DNA from 2 places in the Pseudomonas sp. SDO524_S393 genome. Region 2 is predicted to be linked to the other one. Evidence: predicted binding sites of a transcription regulator. Region 2 holds the regulator's gene; the other holds the start of a gene.
The links. Region 2 encodes sigma-54, which starts transcription at its own class of promoters, with help from an activator protein. Its sites were predicted from a motif close to ANTGGCATNNANNTTGCTNT; they were not measured.
Positions count from the first base shown of each region.

Region 1 (4,388 bases), on a different contig from region 2:
GGCCTTACGGCCTGAACCCACCAGACATATACGAGGCACGCTATGACCTACGTAGTGACTGACAACTGCATTCAATGCCGTCATACCAACTGTGTCGACATCTGCCCGGCAGACGCTTTCCACTTGGGGCCGAATTTCATGGTCATCAACCCGGAGGAGTGTGTTGACTGTGGTTTATGTGTGCCGGAGTGTCCCGAGGAAGCCATTGCCGCTGAAAACCGGCTGGATGACAGTAATCGGCATTTTCTTGCGCTCAATGCCGAGTTGGTTAACCACTGGCCGGTGATCCTGCAGCGTATTCCTCCCCTGGCGGATCACGCGCAATGGAGTCAAAAGCCCAATAAACTGCCCTACCTGGTGCGCGAGGCCGAGGCGATGAATTTGGCTGAAGGCGCTCTCTGATCCTCACAGGTGTGCAGCAAGGAGTGACCGCATGGCAAATGGATACAACGTGGCACTGTTGATAGGAGGAGGGCTCAGCCTGTTGGCGGCCTTGGCGCACATTGGCGTGATTCTGGTGGGCCCCTCCTGGTATCGCTTGTTTGGTGCGGGCGAGCGCATGGCCGTTGCGGCGCAGGAGGGGCGCTGGTTTCCCGCCATCATCACGCTCGCGATTGCCTTGGTGCTTGCCAGCTGGGGCGCTTACGCCTTGTCCGGCGCCGGGGTTATAGGGCCGCTCCCCTTGTTGCGTCCTGCGTTGTGCGTGATCACGCTGATCTATCTTGTGCGCGCACTGCTTGGGCCATTCGCCCTGATCGGCACCGGGCGCAGCACTCGCTTCATCATTGTCAGTTCCGTGATCTGCCTGTTGTACGGGGTCGTGCATCTGCTCGGTCTGGTACGCGGGTGGGATGCGCTGGCGTAAACCGAGGCACAAAAAAACTCCCAGCGGCTTGCGCCGACTGGGAGTTTTTTTTACGCCGCGTCAAGCAGCGCTACCGGATCAGCAGCTGTAGTACAGCTCGTATTCCAGTGGGTGTACGAAGGTGCGGACCTTGATTTCTTCTTCGCTTTTCAGGGCGATGTAGGCATCGATGAAGTCGTCGCTGAACACGCCGCCTTTGGTCAGGAACGCACGGCCCTTGTCCAGCTCTTCCAGGGCTTCTTTCAGGCTGCCGCACACTTGTGGGATCTCTTTGGCCTCTTCAGGCGGCAGGTCGTACAAGTTCTTGTCGGCGGCGTCGCCAGGGTGGATCTTGTTCTGGATGCCGTCCAGGCCGGCCATCAGCAGTGCTGCGAAAGCCAGGTACGGGTTGGCAGCCGGGTCCGGGAAGCGTGCTTCGATACGACGGCCACGTGGGCTGTTGACGTAAGGAATACGGATCGAGGCGGAACGGTTGCGAGCCGAGTAGGCCAGCATCACCGGGGCTTCGAAGCCAGGTACCAGACGCTTGTAGGAGTTGGTCGCCGGGTTGGTGAAGCCGTTCAGGGCCTTACCGTGCTTGATGATACCGCCGATGAAGTACAGGGCGGTTTCCGACAGGCCGGCATAGCCTTCGCCGGCGAAGGTGTTCTTGCCGTCTTTGGCGATGGACATGTGAACGTGCATGCCCGAACCGTTGTCGCCGTACAGAGGCTTCGGCATGAAGGTCGCGGTGCGGCCGTAGGCGTCAGCAACGTTGTGTACAACGTACTTCAGGGTTTGAACTTCGTCAGCTTTCTTCACCAGAGTGTTGAACTTGACGCCGATTTCGTTCTGGCCGGCAGTTGCCACTTCGTGGTGGTGAACTTCGACGGTCTGACCCATTTCTTCCAGTGCGTTGCACATGGCAGTACGGATTTCGTGGTCGTGGTCAAACGGCGGAACCGGGAAGTAGCCGCCTTTGATGCCTGGACGGTGGCCTTTGTTGCCGCCTTCCACGTCCTGGTCGGACATCCACGAACCTTGCTCGGAGTAGATCTTGAACATGGAGCCGGAGATGTCGGATTTGAACTTCACTTCGTCGAAGATGAAGAACTCTGGCTCCGGACCTGCGAAGACGGTGTCACCGATACCGGTGGTCTTCAGGTATTCCTCGGCGCGGTGAGCGATGGCGCGTGGGTCGCGGTCGTAACCTTGCATGGTCGAAGGTTCGATGATGTCGCACACCAGGATCAGGGTCGGTTCTTCGGTGAACGGGTCCAGAACGGCGGTTTCGTCGTCCGGCAGCAGGATCATGTCGGAGGCTTCGATGCCTTTCCAGCCAGCGATGGAGGAACCGTCGAACATCTTGCCGACTTCGAAGAAGTCGTCTTCCAGCGCGTCGCGAGCCGGCATGGTCACGTGGTGCTGAGTGCCTTTGGTGTCCGTGAAGCGCAGATCAATCCATTTAACGTCATGATCTTTGATGAGTTGAACCGACTTCGACATAGTGTCCTCCGGGTGGCTTCGGGCTGGGGTAGTGGAGTTAGCCCTAGAATATGGGTGATGCCGGCGCGGATACTCCGCCATGGCAACCTGCCTCACAAGAGAGCAAATTGCATGCCAGTGCCCCGACATGGGTTTTTTGCCTCAAAATAGCCCCTATAAAGGTGCATTGCGCTCGAATGGAAAAAATATCGCACTGTAATGTGGCATTTTTTCTCATTTGCGCACCTTTATGGTGCCTTGCGGCACCTGTACATATTAACTGGTTAAACCTTGAGCGATTTCCGCTATAATCCGCGCCCCCCTTTTTCAGCAGGCCCGGCGCGCGCTGTTTCCATGAAATTAATCGTTAAAGTCTTCCCCGAGATCACCATCAAGAGCCGACCGGTACGGACGCGTTTCATCCGTCAGTTGGCCAAGAACATCCGTGCCGTGCTCCGCGATCTGGACCCGGCTGTGGTGGTGAACGGCGTGTGGGACAACCTCGAGCTGGAAACCCGCGTCACCGACGCCAAAGCCTTGAAAGAAATGACCGAACGCCTGAGCTGCATGCCGGGCATCGCGCATTTCCTGCAAGTGGACGAGTACCCGCTGGGCGACTTCGATGACATCACCGAGAAGTGCAGGCAGCACTTCGGCCAGGCCATCGAGGGCAAGATTTTTTCGGTGCGCTGCAAGCGCGGCGGCAAGCACCCGTTCAGCTCCATGGACGTGGAGAAATACGTCGGCAGCAAGCTGCGTCGCGAGTGCGGTGCAGCCGGAATTTCGCTGAAATCGCCTGAAGTCGAAGTGCGCATCGAAATTCGCGACCAACGGTTGTTCGTGATCCACAGCCAGCACAACAGCATCGGCGGTTACCCGCTGGGTGCGCTGGAACAGACACTGGTATTGATGTCCGGCGGTTTCGATTCGACCGTCGCGGCCTATCAGATCATGCGCCGTGGCCTGATGAGCCACTTCTGCTTCTTTAACCTGGGCGGGCGTGCACACGAATTGGGCGTGATGGAAGTTGCGCACTATATCTGGAAGAAATACGGCAGCTCCCAGCGTGTGCTGTTCGTGAGCGTGCCGTTCGAGGAAGTGCTCGGCGAAATTCTCGGCAAAGTCGACGACAGTCATATGGGTGTCGTATTGAAGCGTATGATGTTGCGCGCGGCGTCGAAAATCGCTGACCGCCTGCACATCGACGCACTGGTGACCGGCGAAGCGCTGTCCCAGGTGTCGAGCCAGACGCTGCCGAACCTGTCGATCATCGATTGCGTCACCGAAAAACTGGTGTTGCGCCCGCTGATCGCCAGCCACAAGCAGGACATCATCGACCAGGCGGACCAGATCGGTACCGGCAACTTTGCCCGCCACATGCCGGAATACTGCGGGGTCATCTCGGTGAACCCCAAGACCCACGCCAAGCGTCACCGCGTGGAGCATGAAGAGAAAGAATTCGACATGGCGGTTCTGGAGCGTGCGCTCGAGAACGCCAGGCTGGTCCCGATCGATCGCGTGATCGACGAACTGGGCCAGGATGTGCAGATCGAAGAAGTCAGCGAAGCCCTGGCTGGCCAGATCGTCATCGACATCCGTCACCCGGATGCCGCTGAAGACGAGCCGCTGGAAGTCGCCGGCATCGACGTACAAACGCTGCCGTTCTATGCATTGAACGCGCGTTTCAAGGAACTGGATAACAGCCGTCAGTACCTGCTGTATTGCGACAAAGGCGTGATGAGTCGCCTGCATGCCCACCATCTGCTCAGTGAGGGGCATGCCAATGTGCGCGTTTATCGACCGAGCTAAGAGCCCGGGGCTGTTTGCCTGTGGCCTGCGTCATCGGCCCCCCGACTCTGCCGTCAAGCTGTAACGGCAAGGCCTGACTCTATTGTTAATCGCTGCCACGACCTGTCAGCACACCGAATCCTCTGATCGAGATACACAAGTGATCGAAAATCTACGCAACATCGCCATCATCGCCCACGTTGACCATGGTAAAACCACCCTGGTAGACAAACTCCTGCGTCAATCCGGCACCCTGGAGCGCAACGAGCTC
Region 1 is NZ_JBSVVZ010000023.1:25,406-29,793, forward strand. It holds gene fabG (3-oxoacyl-ACP reductase FabG) at 1-15, shown strand, start outside; gene fdxA (ferredoxin FdxA) at 43-402, shown strand; gene ACW9IB_RS12605 (hypothetical protein) at 434-865, shown strand; gene glnA (glutamate--ammonia ligase) at 944-2,350, opposite strand; gene thiI (tRNA uracil 4-sulfurtransferase ThiI) at 2,684-4,138, shown strand; gene typA (translational GTPase TypA) at 4,278-4,388, shown strand, end outside.
Region 1: glnA (glutamate--ammonia ligase) is a predicted target of sigma-54. The motif match lies at 2,450-2,469, and genes of this name have one in related genera.

Region 2 (4,388 bases):
ACTGGAATATCAGCCCGGAGCGCTTTCTCGACCAGCCTGCGGCGCAGGTGGACGAAGGTGCTATCGACTATTACGCCATCAATGCCAGGAGCGTGCAGTTCCTGCCCGACGGCAAGGTGCAGTACGAGATGACGTCGGACAAGGTCGAGCACCTCAAGGCCACCGAAGTGACCTTGCTGACCAACCCGGACATGAATATCTACCGCGGTACCGAATTTCCGTGGCACGTCACCAGCAAGCGTGGCGAGGTCAACCCGGATGGCACCCAGGTCGAACTGATCGATTCGGTGCGCGTTGCGCGCACCGATGCGAAAAACCGTGACACCGTGATTACCAGCAGTCGCATGACCGTATTCCCGCAGAAGCAATATGCGCAGACCGAGCAAGACGTTAGAATCGACGGCGCTGGCGGCGTATCGACTGGCAAGGGAATGAAAGCGTATTTGAAAGAAAGCAGGATACACCTGCTATCGAACGTAAGAGGACAGTATGAGGCTCGTTAAAACTCTCCCTATTTTGCTCGGTCTGGGCGCAGCACTGGGAAGCGTGAGCGCCTGGGCTCTGCCGAACGATAGCCAGCAACCGATCCGCATCCAGGCTGACGAAGCACAGCTGGATGACAAGCAAGGCGTCGCGACCTACACCGGCGGCGTGATCATCACCCAGGGCTCGATGAAGATCACCGGCAACACGGTGACCCTCACCCGCACCGCTGCAGGCGATATCGACGTAGTCACCTCCGTGGGCAACCTGGCCTACTTCGAGCAGAAGCAGGCACCTGCCGATACCGGCCCGATGAAAGGCTACGGCAAGACCATCCAGTATCACGCCCAGCAAAATCGTATCGTCCTGATCGACCAGGCAAAAGTGCTCAGCCCCGATGGCAACTCCACCGAGGGCGAAAAGATCACTTATGACACCGTGAAACAGGTCGCCAATGCCGGTCGCGCCAATGGCAACAAGGTCACCGCACCACGTCCACGTATCGATATGGTTATCCAGCCGAAGAAGAAGGCCGAGTAATGGCAACCCTGAAAGCCCAGCATCTGGCCAAGGCCTATAAAAGCCGTCAGGTCGTTCGCGACGTCAGCCTGTCCATCGACAGCGGCCAGATCGTCGGCTTGCTCGGCCCCAACGGTGCCGGCAAGACCACCTGCTTCTACATGATCGTGGGCCTGGTCCAGGCCGATCAGGGCCGTGTACTGATCGACGACCTGGACGTCAGCCACCAGCCCATGCACGGTCGCGCCCGAGCCGGCATTGGCTATCTTCCGCAAGAAGCGTCGATCTTCCGCAAGCTGTCGGTTTCCGACAACATCATGGCCATCCTTGAAACCCGCAAGGAACTGGACCGGGACGGCCGTCGCAAGGAGCTGGAAAACCTCTTGCAGGAATTCCACATCAACCACATCCGCGACAACCTCGGCATGAGCCTGTCCGGTGGCGAGCGCCGTCGCGTGGAAATCGCCCGCGCCCTGGCCACGGCGCCGAAGTTTATCCTGCTGGACGAACCGTTTGCGGGCGTCGACCCGATCTCGGTCGGCGATATCAAACAGATCATCCATCACCTCAAGGCCAAGGGTATCGGTGTACTGATCACCGACCACAACGTCCGTGAAACACTCGACATCTGCGAAACCGCCTATATCGTCAATGATGGGCAACTGATCGCCGAAGGTGACTCCGACACCATCCTGGCCAACGAACTGGTCAAGGAAGTGTACCTGGGTCACGAGTTCCGCCTGTAAACACACATGGTGTCAGGCCATTTGTCATCCTGCGCGGAAATCAATAAGAAGCTTCGGATTTTTATTGTTACCGCGCTCTAGGCAAATCCCCCGATATCAGGCATATAATTTGCTTATGTTTGGCGCTCACGCGCCCTGTCGTGGATGGCGCGTTGCGCCGGCGAATAAGGTGTTAAGCCCCTGCCATGAAACCATCGCTAGTCCTGAGAATGGGCCAGCAGCTGACGATGACACCGCAGCTGCAACAGGCCATCCGCCTGCTCCAATTGTCGACACTGGACCTGCAACAGGAAATCCAGGAAGCCCTGGAGTCCAATCCGATGCTCGAACGCCAGGAAGAAGGCGACGACTTCGACAATGCAGATCCGCTGGCCGACAACATCGAGCAAAAACCCAATTCCGACGTTCAGGAACCCTCCTATCAGGAAACCGCCCCGACGGTAGACAACCTGGAGGACGGCGAATGGAACGAACGCATCCCCAACGAACTTCCCGTGGACACCGCCTGGGAAGACGTTTACCAGACCAGCGCCAGCAGCTTGCCGAGCAATGACGATGACGAGTGGGACTTCACTACCCGCACGTCCGCCGGCGAGAGCCTGCAAAGCCACCTGCTGTGGCAACTCAACCTGGCCCCGATGTCGGACACCGATCGCCTGATCGCCGTGACACTCATCGATTGCATCAACAACCAGGGCTACCTGGACGAGACCCTGGAGGAGATCCTCGAGGCGTTCGACCCGGAGCTGGATATCGAGCTGGACGAAATCGAAGCTGTCCTGCACCGAATCCAGCAATTCGAACCTGCCGGCATTGGCGCTCGCACCCTGAGTGAATGCCTGCTGCTGCAACTGCGCCAATTGCCTGCCAAGACCCCCTGGCTTGCCGAAGCCCAGCGCCTGGTCACCGACTACATCGATTTGCTCGGCAGCCGCGATTACAGCCAACTGATGCGCCGCATGAAGCTCAAGGAAGACGACCTGCGCCAGGTCATCGAGCTGGTGCAGAGCCTCAACCCGCGCCCGGGCTCACAAATCGAGTCAAGCGAAGCCGAGTACGTCGTCCCCGACGTGATCGTGCGCAAGGACAATGAACGCTGGCTGGTGGAGCTGAACCAGGAGTCGGTACCTCGCCTACGGGTCAACCCGCAATACGCCGGCTTCGTGCGCAGGGCTGACACCAGCGCCGACAACACCTTCATGCGTAACCAGTTGCAGGAGGCCCGCTGGTTCATCAAGAGCCTGCAGAGTCGCAACGAAACCCTGATGAAGGTGGCTACCCAGATCGTCGAGCACCAGCGTGGTTTCCTGGAATACGGCGACGAAGCCATGAAACCTCTGGTTCTGCATGACATCGCCGAAGCGGTAGGCATGCACGAGTCGACGATTTCCCGGGTAACCACACAAAAATTCATGCATACCCCGCGGGGTATTTATGAACTGAAATACTTTTTCTCCAGCCACGTCAGCACCTCCGAAGGCGGCGAATGCTCGTCCACGGCGATTCGCGCAATCATCAAAAAACTGGTTGCGGCGGAAAATCAGAAAAAGCCATTGAGTGACAGTAAGATCGCTGGTTTACTGGAGGCACAAGGCATTCAGGTCGCCCGTCGAACCGTCGCCAAGTACCGCGAATCCCTTGGGATCGCGCCTTCCAGCGAGCGTAAGCGTTTGATGTGACGGGCGGGCCACAGCGTTCGGGGTGTGTTCTAAAGTCGCTCAGGCGGTTTCAGGATACAGCCCAGTGGCAGGCACCCCGGCCTGCTGCGTTATGCACTGGCAACGAAGGAGAAGCTGTATGCAAGTCAACATCAGTGGACACCATGTAGAAGTCACCCCTCCACTGCGCGACTATGTCGAGCAGAAGCTGAAACGGCTTGAGGGTCATTTTGACAAGATCACCAATGTGCAGGTGATCATGAAGGTCGACAAGCTTCAGCAGAAAATCGAAGCGACTCTACAGATTCCTGGTGGCGAGGTCGTCGCCAACGCCGAGCATGAAGACATGTATGCATCGATCGATGCGTTGACTGATAAGCTCGATCGCCAACTCAAAAAGCATAAGGAAAAGCAGCAGAGCCTTCTTCAGGGCACTGGCCGCTAACACTCCCCACCCATGATTCGACTTGAAACCATCCTGACCCCCGGCCGTTCCCTGGTGAACGTGCCGGGCGGCAGTAAAAAGAAAGCCCTCGAACAAATTGCCAACCTGATCGCGCGCGAAGTGCCGGATCTGGAGATGCAGGACGTGTTCGACGCGCTGATTGCCCGTGAAAAACTCGGTTCCACGGGTTTTGGTAACGGCATCGCCATTCCTCACTGCCGCCTCAAAGGCTGTGAGACCCCGGTCAGCGCCCTGCTGCACCTGGAAGCCCCTATCGATTTCGACGCCATCGACGGCGCCCCGGTCGACCTGCTGTTCGTTCTGCTGGTCCCGCAAGCCGCCACCGATGCGCACCTTGAACTGCTTCGGCAGATCGCCAGCATGCTCGACCGCAAGGAAGTACGCGACAAACTGCGCAGCGCCAGCAGCAATGAAGCGCTTTATCAGGTTGTTCTGGATGAACAAAACGGGCAGTAATCATGCGTTTGATCATCGTCAGCGGCCGCTCCGGCTCGGGTAAAAGTACCGCCCTCAACG
Region 2 is NZ_JBSVVZ010000053.1:10,070-14,457, forward strand. It holds gene lptC (LPS export ABC transporter periplasmic protein LptC) at 1-503, shown strand, start outside; gene lptA (lipopolysaccharide transport periplasmic protein LptA) at 490-1,023, shown strand; gene lptB (LPS export ABC transporter ATP-binding protein) at 1,023-1,748, shown strand; gene ACW9IB_RS21075 (RNA polymerase factor sigma-54) at 1,934-3,427, shown strand; gene hpf (ribosome hibernation-promoting factor, HPF/YfiA family) at 3,546-3,851, shown strand; gene ptsN (PTS IIA-like nitrogen regulatory protein PtsN) at 3,864-4,328, shown strand; gene rapZ (RNase adapter RapZ) at 4,331-4,388, shown strand, end outside.